2 linked regions of the Pokkaliibacter sp. MBI-7 genome follow. The protein of the gene in region 1 interacts with the protein of each later gene in a pairwise test. Links are inferred from orthologs where the notes say so. Each region holds a gene or a part of one and is shown in the gene's direction. Other genes may lie near its edges.

Evidence for each region.
Region 2: the proteins of QCD60_RS21040 (region 1) and bioB interact in binary tests that used the Escherichia coli proteins (3 or more experiments, as listed by UniProt). The link is inferred for Pokkaliibacter sp. MBI-7 from one-to-one orthologs.

The regions. Positions count from the first base shown.
Region 1 is NZ_JARVTG010000002.1:297,401-305,410, forward strand. Bases 3,077-5,902 are described here. They hold QCD60_RS21040 (class II glutamine amidotransferase), read left to right. Parts: upstream 3,077-4,003; coding sequence 4,004-4,801; downstream 4,802-5,902. Other genes in these bases: QCD60_RS21035 (VWA domain-containing protein), read left to right, coding at 3,077-3,979; QCD60_RS21050 (hypothetical protein), read left to right, coding at 5,794-5,902. In the rest of the region: rnd (ribonuclease D), read left to right, coding at 1-539; QCD60_RS21020 (YcgL domain-containing protein), read left to right, coding at 544-834; QCD60_RS21025 (YcgN family cysteine cluster protein), read left to right, coding at 834-1,283; QCD60_RS21030 (hypothetical protein), read left to right, coding at 1,567-1,914; more of QCD60_RS21035, read left to right, coding at 2,093-3,076; more of QCD60_RS21050, read left to right, coding at 5,903-7,911.
Region 2 is NZ_JARVTG010000001.1:1,405,255-1,411,286, reverse strand. What follows is about bases 219-3,115. They hold bioB (biotin synthase BioB), read left to right. Parts: upstream 219-1,077; coding sequence 1,078-2,154; downstream 2,155-3,115. Other genes in these bases: bioF (8-amino-7-oxononanoate synthase), read left to right, coding at 2,160-3,115; QCD60_RS06410 (ComF family protein), read right to left, coding at 236-952. In the rest of the region: QCD60_RS06415 (TraB/GumN family protein), read right to left, coding at 1-164; more of bioF, read left to right, coding at 3,116-3,335; QCD60_RS06395 (alpha/beta fold hydrolase), read left to right, coding at 3,328-4,026; malonyl-ACP O-methyltransferase BioC, read left to right, coding at 4,019-4,792; bioD (dethiobiotin synthase), read left to right, coding at 4,839-5,534; QCD60_RS06380 (hypothetical protein), read left to right, coding at 5,564-5,836; QCD60_RS06375 (putative metalloprotease CJM1_0395 family protein), read left to right, coding at 5,855-6,032. UniProt on the Escherichia coli protein: Catalyzes the conversion of dethiobiotin (DTB) to biotin by the insertion of a sulfur atom into dethiobiotin via a radical-based mechanism.

The DNA.
Region 1 (8,010 bases):
CTCCACAGGACTATTACGCCAAGGTGAAAATGGCCTGGCAGTTGAAGCCGCGTGAACTGGCTATCCTGCGTGATCTGTGTGACTGGCGAGAAGGTATTGCGCGATCTCAGGATCTGTCACGGAATATGGTGATGCCTGATCGTGTACTGTTTGAAGTTGCCAAGCGTAAACCCTTTAAACTCGAACAGTTGATGGGGATTGAAGGGGCTAGGGCTCATCTGGTCAAGCGCCATGGTAAAACGGTGCTGGCGATCGTAGAGGCGGTGCGGGCATTGCCTGACGAAGCCTTGCCGCCTGCGCTGCCCAAGCCGTTATCCAAATCTGCCCAGCAGAGACTAAATACCATTCGTGGGCGTATCGACACCGTTGCTGAACCATTGAACGTGCCGGTGGATATGCTGGCACGCAAGCGAGATCTTGAGGTACTGGCGCGTCGCCCCGAACTGCTGGCACTGCCTGACAAATGGCCTGTGGGCCTGCAAGGCTGGCGTGGAGAGTTGTTGAGCGAGTGTTTGAGCTCGTTGCGTTTTAATGAGTAGAAAAATGAAGCCTGTCCTCTGCAGTATTTATAAAAGCCCCAAGCGGGATGAAATGTACCTCTACGTGCTCAAGCAGGAGCAGTTTGCCAAAGTGCCAGAGTTGTTGCTGGAGCAGTTTGGCAAGCCTGTTCATGTGTTCGACATGCTGTTGAAGGCTGATCGTAAACTTGCTCGAGCGAAGGTCGAAGATGTGCTGGCGGCAATAGAGAGTCAGGGCTTCTTTTTGCAGATGCCCCCTCCCAAAGAGGCATACATGCTGGATAACTATCGAGCGCCGACAGAGGGTCGCTACTGATGTTGCGTGAGCATTTCTGGGATCAGTATTCCCTCGAAGAGCTGAACCACGATGAGTGGGAAGCATTGTGCGATGGTTGTGGTAAATGCTGCCTGCACAAGCTTGAAGATGAGGACACCGGTGAGATTTACCATACTCGGGTTGCTTGCAAGGAGCTGGACATCAAGTCTGGTGGTTGTATGCACTATGAAGACCGATTGTCACGTGTACCAGATTGTGTACAAATGACGCCGGAGCTTGTTCGTAGTGTCAACTGGCTGCATCCGTCGTGTGCGTACCGACGGGTTGCAGAAAAAAGAGGGCTGCCCGACTGGCATCCTCTCATTAGTGGCAAAGCTGCAACTAGCAAGACTGGGCGCATTAAACTGAAGCGGCTGGCTATCAGTGAGAGAGTGGTGCCTGTGGATGCCGACTGGGAATTGTTGATTGTCGATATCACTGACTTGTGATGTTCCGCAATAATTTCTTGTTGAGTGCTTGAAACGCCTTGGGGCTTTGGGTAAATTCTTTCGCGCGTTCATCGACTGATTCAAACATCTCTTTCAAATTTAGATGCTGTTCGGTCGATGTGAAAACTGAATTAATAATAGCTATATGCATCAAGAGTAGGGCTGACGTCCTCGCCAACCTGCCTAACCTGGGCAAGGTGGACTCCCGTAAGGGAGATGCGGCCAACTGGCAACCAAACAGGCCTTTCTCACGTCAGCTCTCATAAAACCATGGGAGCCTCAAATGCTAGATACCCCCACCACCGATTTCGACTCCTGCAGCAGCGACCTGAGTTCGCCTGTTTCAGCTCCCTTTACCTCTCCTCAATGGATTTTTCACCGCGAGCACAATTGTGCGCTCCGAATCTGGACCGCCGAAGGGAAGCGCAAGGATGCATGGGGATTGGCATGGGCGACTACTTTCCTCTATGTCGAGTATTGTGCGGGTAAAAATCGCCACGCCTATCGTTGTTACGAGTTTCGTTTTGGTATCTCAATTCAACAGTGGCTTGTAGATGTCTTTGAGCGTCAGTTGTTCGCTGATCTTAATGTTGCTGAAACACAGCGCTGGCAGCAGGCAGAGTCTGTGTAAATCACAGACTCTCAGCAATCCAATGAAGTCTGATAATCATAAATGCCGGTAGCTTGAGCTTTTTTTCTGATGCTCTAGGCGCTGCTATTCATCTTTGCTATAAGTTAGCCAGAAGAAATGTCTGGTAACAGACTACTTTCATGATCACCTTTCTTATGGGATGGATATGTTAGTGGGGATGGATGTGCGCGCTATACGTACTTGTTGTTCCTGGCTTATTGCTGCTTGTCTGGCATTCTCTGTCGGAAGTGCAATAGCTGCCCCCTCGGATGTGCGGCTGCTGGTCGATGTGTCCGGCAGTATGAAGCAGAACGATCCGAGCAATCTGCGTGTGCCTGCTGTTCAGCTGTTGGCACAGCTGATTCCTTCAGGCAGCCAGGCTGGATTCTGGAACTTTGGTAATCAGCCCTACACCTTAATGGCGCATGGCATGGTCAGTGAGGCCTGGCGCAAGGCGGCGGTACAGAGTGCTGATCGAATCACTAGTAGTGATCAGTGGACGGATATTGCCGCCGCCTTGAAGCAGGCGGCCGCGGCCAAAACGCAGGGTAGCATTCCCCAGCATATTATTTTGCTGTCAGATGGTATGGTCGATCTTGATCAGGACAAAGCCAGAAACGCGGCGTCCCGTAATGAAATTGTCGACTCTATTCTCCCGCAGCTGGCCAAAGCCGGCTTTCATGTGCACACCATCGCACTGTCTGATCAAGCAGATAAAGAACTGCTATCGTTGCTGGCTAAGCGCACCGGCGGCATGTTTGCCGAAGCGCGCAGTGCAGATGACCTTGCACGAATATTTGCACGTATTCTGGAAACGGCCGCGCCTGCAGAGCAGCTACCTCTGGTAGGTAATACCTTTGATGTGGACCGCACCATTCAGGAGTTCACGCTGTTAGCGTTCAGGGTGCCAACATCACCGGCACTGACCCTGACCACGCCTGACAAGAAAACCTACACCATGAGCCAGCATGACCCGAATGTACGCTGGTATCACGACCAGGGGTACGACATCGTCACCGTGCGCAAGCCGGAAGAAGGAAAATGGTCTCTGAAGGCAGATGTCGATCCACAAAATCGCGTCACCATCGTGAGTGATTTCAATCTGAACGTAGAGCCTTTGCCTGCATCGGCCTATCTTGGAGAGAAGCTTGACCTGAAATTCTCGTTCCAGGAGAAAGGCAAGAATATCGTTATCCCTGCCTTTCACCAGATCATGGAAAACAGCCTGAGGGTGCTGTTCCCTGACTCGCAATTGCAGATCTACAAGATTGGTACTGAGTATCTGCAACTCCCTGAAGGCGTATATGACAAGCCGCTGGATATGCTCACGCAGCCAGGGCAGTACGAGCTGAAAGTAGTGGTGGATGGCAAGACCTTCCGTCGACTGGTATCGATGCCGATCACCATTCATGCGCCACTGGAGTTGAAGGGTAAAGCTGATACCACTGATGGCAACGCGAAAATTGTGGTCGAGGCCAGACCTGATACGGATGCCCTCAAGCCGGAAGCCAGTCAGGTCAAGGTGATCATGACAGATAAGGACAACAAACAAACCAGTGCCAACATGGTGTGGATGCCGGAAGAGAAGCGCTGGGTCGCTGAGCTGAAGCCAGAGCAGCAGGGCGATGTCACTATCAAAGCCGAGGTCAATGGCCAGCTTCAGGACGGTAAGGCGATATCGTTCTCTCCGCCGCCAGTCGAAGTAAATTTTGCTGTTGAAAATGCGCCCAAGATCGAAAAGGCTAACATCGAGACACAGGTTGCTTCAGGCATGGCAATAGAGCAGCCCATGGTCGCCTCTCCTTCTCCCGCCGCTGCGGAAAAAGAAGTGTCTGATCCCAGTGGTGTAAAAATCACCAATGAGAAAGGGGAAGAGGTGAAAGCGCCAGAGCAGCCTCCAGAGCCTCCTGCAACGATAGAAGAGGAGCAGGGCACCAACTGGATTCTGATTGGCAGCATTGTCGGTATTAACCTGTTCCTGGTCGCAGGTGGCATACTGGCGTTCCGTGCGCTGATGAAGCGCAAGAAAGCCAAAGATGCGGCAGAAGATCAGCAGGTTGTTTAACCTCCATCCCGGAGTTGGGTACTAATGTGTGAATTGCTTGGCATGAGTGCCAATGTGCCAACCGATATATGCTTCAGCTTTACCGGTTTGATGCAGCGTGGTGGGGGAACAGGCCCCCACCGTGATGGTTGGGGAATTGCGTTCTATGAAGGCAAGGGGTGTCGTACCTTCCATGACCCTGGTCCCAGCGTCAACTCAGAGATTGCGCGTCTGGTGCAGCGTCATCCGATCAAAAGCCATATTGTCATCAGTCATATCCGCCAGGCCAATGTAGGGCAGGTATGTCTGGAGAACACACATCCTTTCAGTCGTGAGCTGTGGGGGCGTCATTGGACCTATGCGCACAATGGGCAGCTGACGGCAGAGGTTTTCAGCTGGCCTGTCGATATCTACCAGCCTGTCGGCACTACTGACAGCGAACAGGCATTCTGCTGGTTGCTGGGGCAGATCAGACAACAGTTTCCGCAGCCTCCGGCAGATGAAATACAGCAGCAAAGACTGAATGATCTGATCAGGCGGTGCTGCGATCAGCTGCGCGGTCTGGGTGTGTTCAACATGATGCTGAGCGATGCAGAGCGTCTGTACGTATACTGCACGACCAAACTGCACTGGATCACCCGTCGTGCACCTTTTGGCCAGGCGGTGCTCTCAGATGCTGATCTCAGCGTCGATTTTGGTACAGAGACCACTCCCAATGATGTAGTGACGATGATTGCGACGATGCCTCTGACCACCAATGAAGTTTGGCAACCTCTCCATGTTGGTGAGTTACTGGTCTTTCGATTAGGGCTGATAGAGGCTCATTTGGGGCGCGAAGAGTAGTCTTAGTTACTGGCTGGATGACGGTGACGAGAGAAAAGAGCAGGAACTGCAGTGGTCAGCTATTTCCGGATAGCTTCTTAGCATCTTTTCCCTCATCGCCGGGGTTAAACCACCGTTGTGGCCATGAGGCCTCTGTTCGTTGTAATAGCTCATCAGGTAGTCACCGATATCCTTGGTCGCCTGATCCGGCTGGTGTATCCACACTTCGGCACCCACTCACTTTTCACACTGCGAAAGAGCCGCTCCATAGGTGCATTGACGCTCCTATGTCAAGGCACCCGTACTGATTCTGCCAGGTCCGCAAGGTCAGCGTCGTATCCACAGTGGCAGACATCGCCCAGCCCACCACTCGACGGGCATAAAGGTCCATCACAACAGCAAGATAGGACCACTGCTCACCCGTCCATATGTAGGTGATATCGCCACACCACACCTGATTGGGCTGCACGGTATCAAAAGCACGATCCAGACGATTCGGCACCACCGCATGCATCTGCCGGGCCTGCTTATAACGATGTCTCTCCGGTTGACGGCTCATGAGACAGGCTTCCCTTACGGAAGAGCCTTTCTCGGTCACTAACGCGATGGCCTCCAGTTTGAACTCTGGCGTAAAGGGCTGACGACGTTTGCTCATAAACAAGACACCTCACTGAGCGCGTTAGAATAACGCTTTACTGAGTGTCCGAAATCATTGAGCCACTACACTCCAATGTAGTTACTTAGCGTGGGCGAGGAGGGCGATGGAGCTAACAATCTGCCCTAATGTGTGGGGGAGGGCGCTGTTATTAGCCGACATCTGCAGAAACCACCTGATTCGTGAAGTTGATGACTCTTGTCCATAATCAGCACACCCTTCCGGCGCAATCTGGATTGTTTGTAAGTTTGTATATATATTGCGTTGCATTCTGTAGGCCCTGCATCAGTGGAGCCGGTCAATGGGCGTGAAGGCATCGCAGTACAGCCTCCGTCAGCTAACAAAAGGAGTAGTGGTAATGAATAAATGGATAGGTATCGGCGTTCTCGCTGTCGCAGTGGGAGCGGGTGTGGCTTGGCAGCAAGGATGGCTGAATACCACTTCCATGTCTGCCAAGGTCAATATGACCGACTACGTACCGGCCGATACTGTGTTCTACGCTGGTGGTACTGCGGATGCCAAAGCCTTCGAGTACCTGCGTAATATGGATATCTTCCGCGGCATGCAGGGTGACCTGGATTCAATGCTGGCGGACATGGATAAGGGCGAGTTGAAGGACAATCCGACCGTCCGTTTCATCAAATACCTTGCTGTTGACCTGTTCGGCAATATGACCACTTACGGTGAGCTGGTTGATCACTACGGTATCGATGTCAGCAAACCACAAGCTCTCTACATGGATGGCGTTGTACCTGTCATCCGTATCAGTCTGGCCAACCAGGAAACCTTCTGGAAGGCATTCAATGAAGCCTCTGAAAAGAGTGGACTGAAAGCACAGCAGGAAACCGTTCAGGGCCACACATTTACCCGCTGGCGTTTGACACCTGAGGGCGAAGCCAAAACGGCTGATCTGGTGGTGAGTGTCGAAAATGGCATTGCTACAGTGACCGCGTTCTATTTCAAGGATACCGAGCAGTCCAGGCTGCAACGGCTGGCTTATGTGAAGCCGCAGAAGTCACTGACTGACAGTGGCGAAATCGCCGAATTGTCCAAGACCTACGGATGGACGGGTTCTACTGTGGCGATGCTGAATATCAAGCGGCTGGCTGAAGGCATCCTGTTGCCAGACAGCAACGGTTTCGGACGCGAACTGAATGCCATCCTGACGGATGGTGGCAAGCCTTCCCCCGTGGCAACCCGCTTTACTGCCGAATGCCGTCAGGAAATGGCCGGCCTTGCAGGCCAGGTGCCGCGTCTGATGTCGAGCTATCTGCCAGCGGTAGAAAAAGACGGCAAAATGACACAAAGCAGCCCGCTGCTGCTTGAAATCAAGAATGCGCCCACTCTGGCCAGCCTGCAAAAACTGCGCGGGCATATTCCTGCACACACCCTGGATGCCAATGGCCAGATCGTCGGTTTCGGTCTGGGGCTGGATGTTAATAATCTGGTACCTGCTACTACCGAGCTTTGGAATGCTTTCACTCAGGCCAAGTTCAGCTGCCCTGAGCTGGTTGAAGCTCAGCAGCAGATGGCCAGTGTCAGCCCCGCCTATCTGGGGATGGCGACGGGGATGCTGCAGGGCGTAAAAGGGGCAGGTTTCTCCCTTTACGATCTGGTGATGTCTAAAGACAGCCCCATCCCTGAGAAGTATTCCTTCCTGCTCAGTATTGCCACCGAGAACCCGCAGATGCTGCTGTCCATGCTGAGCAGTTCTCCGTTTGGTGCCATGGTGCAGATTCCGGCCGACGGCAGTATCGCTGATGTTGATCTGTCTGACGTTGCTCCCGGTCTGAAAATCAAGGCTGGGGTGAAAGGGAAGTTCATTGTTGCTTACGCTGGTGAGCCTGCACAGAAGGCAGTGGATACGCTGGATAAGGAAACCATCGATGCCAATGGCATGCAGAGCCTGTCGTTCAACTACCCGAAAGTGGCTCAGCTGGTTGATCAGCTTCCCGGTATGGTGACTGATGCCATGTCCAATGAGATGGGCAGTGGCTGCGTGCAGAAAGCGACGCTGGCGCACATGCTGCGTCTGCCCGCTGTCATCAGCTATAACGCTGACTTCAGCAAGGATGGCCTGTTGGCGAACACCGCCATGACACTGACCAAAGAGCAGCCAGAGAAAGCGATCTCTCCGGTGGGCAAGTTCAACGTTTATGATCAGACCTTCGACTGCGCTCAGGGCGACATGGTGGGTAGCGAAGAGATTCGCGCTGATGGCACGGGTTCGTACGTCATGAAAGACGATGCTGGCCAGTGTGATCTGTCCAAGATCGACTACAAATGGACCCAGAAAGGCAGTGCCATGGTCATGAGCGAGGGAAAATCCACTCACCGCGACAGCTGTGATGCAGAGTGGACTGCGCCTGAGCCCTACACCGCGCGCTGCACCCTGATGCCTGCCGATAAGGGCTTCAAGTGCCTGTACATGGAAGAGGAAAGCCAGAGCCTCTACCACTATCAACCCGCTCAATAAAGTAACCTTCCCAATAACGTACCCGGTAGCAGGCGTGCTAACGGGTACGGAAGCACACAATACAAAAAGCCGGTGGATTCACTCCATCGGCTTTTTGCT
Region 2 (6,032 bases), on another replicon or contig:
TGCGGCGGGAAGGCATGCAGGGAGCCGAGCAGATACAGCGTGGCGGTCTGGGAACGAATCTGCCAGGCAAAGACTGGCTGAGCGCTGACCAGCTGGGGCACCAGCCAGAGACACAGGACCAACAGCCAGCCTGATAGTGCGAGTGGTATTCGGTATGGGCGCATAGTGCCGCGTTCTCCTTGAGGTGAGCTGCAGCTCAAGCAAATTGCCGGGGCCTGAAAATCGTTGCTATCGGTCAGTGATGGGGCGTCCGGGCCAGACACCACAGTTGCAGTCGGGTGATCTGCTGGCTGCGCAACAGTGCAGCAATGGCGTTGGCGGTCGCCCCGGTCGTCATGACGTCATCAATTACGGCTACATGACGGTAACCGGGATTACCGCGCAGCGCAAAGGCTGAGCGGAGATTGCGCCGCCGGGCCCGGGCACTCAGGCCTTGTTGTGTGGCAGTGGCCTGCGTGCGCTGCAGATAGTGGGTGTCGACCTTGATCTGCAAATGCCGGGACAGATACTGCGCGAGCCACAGGCTGTGATTGAAGCCGCGCTGCTGCAGACGCTGGCGGTGCATGGGTACCGGCAGCAAGACCTCTGGAAGCTGCAGCTCTGCTTCCTGCCAGGCGCCTAGCATCAGGCTGGCCAGCAGCCGACCTGCACTGAAGTCAGCCTGATATTTCCAGCGGCGAATCAGATATGGCAGTGGCGTTTCATAACGCCATGGACTCCAGACCCGGTTATACAGTGGCGCCTGTTTCAGACACTGACCGCACAGTCCCGTTGTACTCTGTGCCTCCAGAGGCAAGGCGCAGCCCAGACAGGCAGGCCGGTTGGAGGGCATATCCTGCTGACAGCCAGTACAGAGCAAGCCTGCTGGGGTGCGGGGATGACTCCTGCAAAGGATGCATGGGTAAAATAGCTGGTTAAAAATCGATCTGAGGTAAACCTTGTTGTTTTTCATTGGTTGACTCATTCCCTGAGCTGATTAAGATGGCGGTATTCCTGATGCCCCTGCGGAATCGCTGCCGTGCTGACCAGACCTGCAGTGCAGGGGCAAGTACGTTTACTTTTGCGGAGCACTGCACGATGTCAACCACTGTCATTCGCCATGATTGGACCGAGGGCGAAGTCCGCGCTCTGTTTGAGCAGCCTTTCAATGATTTGTTGTTTCAGGCTCAAACAACCCATCGTCAGTACTTTGATCCCAATCAGGTGCAGGTCAGCACCCTGTTGTCGATCAAAACCGGTTCCTGCCCTGAAGACTGTAAGTACTGCCCGCAAAGTGCGCATTACGACACCGGTCTGGAAAAACAGAAACTGATGGAAGTGAAGAAGGTACTGGAGGAGGCCGCCAGAGCCAAGGACAGCGGCGCCAGCCGTTTCTGCATGGGGGCTGCCTGGAAACATCCGACCCAGCGTGACATGCCTTACGTGCTGGAGATGGTGCGCGGTGTCAAAGCTATGGGGCTGGAGGCCTGTATGACACTCGGCACGCTCAATCGCGATCAGGCAGGTGAGCTGGCGGAGGCCGGGCTGGATTACTACAACCACAACCTCGATACCTCGCCAGAGTTCTATGACAGCATCATCACTACCCGTTCCTATCAGGAGCGACTGGATACCCTCAGTCATGTGCGCGACGCCGGTATGAAGGTCTGTTGTGGCGGCATCATGGGGATGGGCGAAAGTCTGCAGGATCGCATCGGCTTGCTGCGGGTACTGGCCAATATGCCTGATCATCCTGAAAGTGTGCCGATCAATATGCTGGTCAAGGTGGCGGGTACGCCTCTGGCAGAAGTTGAAGACCTGGACCCCTTCGACTTTATCCGCACCATCGCGGTAGCGCGGATCCTGATGCCACGCTCACATGTGCGACTGTCGGCCGGGCGCGAAAAGATGAATGAGCAGGTGCAGGCACTGTGTTTCATGGCGGGTGCCAATTCCATTTTCTATGGCGAAAAGCTGCTGACTACGCCTAACCCAGAGGCGCATGCAGACAAAGTGCTGTTCAGGAAACTGGGGATCACACCTGAAAGCCGTGAAGGGTTATCTGATGAGGCGCACGAACAGGCATTGTTGCAGCAGGTACGCCAGCAACAGCAGGCCAGCCTCTACCATGATGCCGGTGCTCCTCAGGCACAGGCCGCAGCTACCCTGCAGTAATCATGATGGATGCATTCAATCTGCAGGCTCGCCTGAAGGAGCGTCAGCAGCAGCATCTCTATCGCCAGCGCAGGACTCTGGAAGGTGCACAGCAACCAGAGGTCGTGCTGGAGGGGCAGCGCTATCTGGCGTTCTGCAGCAATGACTATCTGGGTCTGGCCAATGATCCACGGTTGAAGCAAAGCGCCATCGAGGCGGTGCAGCGTTATGGTGTTGGTAGCGGCGCTTCTCATCTGGTCAGCGGTCATAGTGCTGAGCATCATGCGCTGGAAGAAGAGCTGGCGGTATTCACCGGACGACAGCGAGCCCTGCTGTTTTCTACCGGCTACATGGCCAATCTGGGTGCCATCAGTGCACTGCTGGATGATCAGTCTGCCGTGTTTGAAGACCGCCTGAATCATGCCTCCCTGCTGGACGCTGGCCTGAACAGCGGCGCGCGCTTTCAGCGCTATCTGCACAATGACATCGACAATCTGGCCAGTCGTCTGAGCAAGGCGACGCAGTCGCACAAGCTGGTGGTGACAGATGGTGTTTTCAGTATGGATGGTGATGTCGCGCCATTGAATGAGCTGGCGCAGCTATGCCATGACCAGCAAGCCTGGTTGATGGTGGATGATGCCCATGGCTTTGGGGTTCTGGGAGCGCGCGGTGCTGGATTAGTTGAGGCCTGTGAGCTTGATCAGCAGCAGGTGCCTGTACTGATGGCAACCCTGGGTAAGGCATTGGGCTGTGCCGGTGCTTTTATCGCGGGTAGCGAGACCTTGATTGAGGCGCTGATTCAGTTTGCCCGCCCCTATATCTACACCACAGCAATGCCTCCCGCAGTAGCGGCAGCAGGACGTCAGGCGCTGCGTATTGTGCAGCAGGAGCTTGAGCGAAGACTGCATTTGCAGCATCTGATCAGACGCTTTCGTCATGAGGCTGAAGTCATGGGGCTGACACTGATGCCCTCACAGACCGCCATTCAGCCTGTGCTGGTAGGCTCTGCGGCACGGGCGATGGCGCTCTCTGCAAGCCTGCTGCAACAGGGCATCTGGGTCACGGCAATCCGTCCACCTACGGTGCCTGCTGGCATGTCTCGGCTGCGTATCACACTGACGGCAGCACATACCGATCAGCAACTGGATCGTCTGCTGCATGCCTTGGAACGCAGCTGGCGAGAGGTGAGCGATCATGACTGAGTGGGTGCTGATCAATGGCTGGGCGATGCCTGACCATCTCTGGCACAGTGTAGTAGAGCGGCTATCACCACAGGGTACTGTGCACCTTCTCTCACCTGACCGTCATGCCGGTACGTTGGCCGAGGCGGCCAACAGCATACTGGCTCAGGCACCTGAAAGGGCAAACTGGCTGGGCTGGTCACTGGGTGGTCGGCTGCTGATGGAGGCAGCTGTGCAGGCGCCTGAACGTATTGCTCTGGCTGTCACGCTGGCCGCCAGCCCCAGCTTTGTGGCCACAGCAAATGCACCGGGCATGTCGCCTGATGTGTTTGATCAGTTCATTGATGCCATGGAGCAGCAGCCTCTACCGACGCTTCGGCGCTTTGCCGGTATGGTAGCTCAGTCTCATCCACAAGGAAGAACCTTGCTGGCCATGTTACGTGACTATCATCTTGGGCTGAGCAGCGAGGAGCTGATCAGTCTGTCTCGGCAGTTACAGTGGCTGGCAGATGACTGCTGCCAGCGTTGGGCGGAGGTCATGGTACCGCAGCGCCACTATTTGGGGGCGTGCGATGGTCTGGTACCTTCGCAGATTGCCGAAGTTCTTAACGGTGCGATGACGGTAGTGGATGTGTTACCAGATCAGGGGCATCTGCTGCACTGGCCTGATACCGCATGGCTGGACTTATCGGGAAAGAGTGCGCATGCATAAGCAGAACATTGCCCGTGAATTCAGCCGTGCCGCTGCCGGCTATGATCAGGCAGCTGTTCTGCAGCGGGAGATCGCAGGACGTTTGCTGGCGGGCTTGCCTCATTTGTCTGGCCGGGTAGTTGATATGGGCTGCGGGACAGGGTACGTCAGCCGCCATTTGCCGGATGGGCTGCAGGTGCTGGCACTGGATATTGCCCAGGGAATGCTACAGCAGGCGCGTCATCTGGCATCTGCTGACGCCTATGTGAATGCGGATGCAGAAGCGCTGCCGCTGCAAGAGGGCTGTGCTGATGCGGTTGTTTCCAGTCTGGCAGTGCAATGGTGTCATCATCCCGCAAGGATGTTTGCCGAGGTGTGGCGCGTACTGAGGCCGGGAGGCTGGCTGTGCCTGACCACGTTGGGCCCCCGTACCTTGTGGGAATTACGAGCTGCCTGGGCAGCGGTCGATCAGGAGGAACACGTCAATCGCTTCGCCAGTTTAGCTTGCTGGCAGCAGGCTGCTGGTCATGACTGGGTAAATCAACACTGGCAGGCCCGTGACAGCGTGGCCTTGTACGACAGTGCCAGGCAGGTCATGCGTGATCTGAAACAGCTGGGTGCCAGCCATACTGATGCGGCAGAGGTGCATCGTGGCCGAGCGCTAGCGGGACGTCAGCGACTGCAGGCGCTGGAGCAGGCCTATGAACAAGTGTGTTCCGGTGATGCTCTGACCGTGACCTATGATGTGTTCTATGCGTATCTGCAGAAGCCCTGCAATCCACTGTAGTGCATTTCTGACTGGTTTTTATTACGTACGACAACCGGGTGAGTTCATGTCGATTTTTTTTGTTACTGGTACTGACACCGATGCGGGTAAGACGCTGGTGTCCTCTGCGTTGCTCTGGCGAGCGCGTCAGATGGGGCTGACAACCCTGGGTATCAAACCCATTGCCTCTGGCTGCGAACAACAGGATGGTGGCTGGCGCAATCGTGATGCGCTGAGCCTGCAGCAGCAAAGCTGGCCGCAACTGGACTACGCGCTGCATAACCCGTTGCGTTTCCCCGAGGCCATTGCGCCTCATATCGCGGCTGAACTGCATGGGCAGCATCTGAGTGTGACGTCGGTGGAGCAGGCGTTGCAGCCCGTGCTGGCACAAAAGGCACAGTTCACTCTGATTGAGGGTGCAGGTGGCTGGCATCTGCCATTGAATAATCAGGGGCAGATGCTATCGGACTGGGTGGTGCAGCATACCTGGCCTGTTGTACTGGTTATCGGGTTGCGTCTCGGTTGTCTGAATCATGCCAGCCTGACCGTCAGCGCGATCCGCCAGGCAGGTCTGATGCTGGCTGGCTGGGTGGTAAACCATGTAGATCCTGATATGCCTTATCAGCAGGAAAATATTGCAACTCTTCAGGCAACAATGCCTGCACCGTGCCTGGGCAGAATTCCATGGCTGGAGCAGGTCAGTACAGAAAACGCGGCACCCTTCCTCAATCTGCAACCTTTACATTTAGTCGGTGTTGGCTAAAATTTGTTCAGAATATGAGGTGATATTCAATGCAGATTCAGGGCAGTACTTTCACCTATGGGCAACTGGGTATCCAGCGAGGTCTGGCACAGCTGGATCAGGCGGGGGCACAGATTGCGCAAGGTTCGGTCAGTGATAGTTCCGCTAGCTCGGGCAACGGCCTCAGTAACGATCAGGGTTCTGCTTCGGTTGAGGATGGTTTGCTGAGCTTGCCTGAAGCAAAAGTTTTGGTTCAGGCTGGCGCCAAGGTATTGGAAGCGCAAAATTCAACCTTAGGAACATTGCTGGATATTAAGGTTTAACTCGCTACGAGGTCATCCGTGCTGATTTCAAGCCTGGGGCTGACCTATCAACCCACTACTGCTTCAACGCCGCCTGCTCCTCAGGCAGCAGCTAATCTTACTGAGCTGACAGTCGCCCAGCAGGTTACTGCGCCTCCGTTAAATAATGGCTCACAGAATCAGCAGCAGTCTTCCGGACAGGGCTCCAGCTTATTGC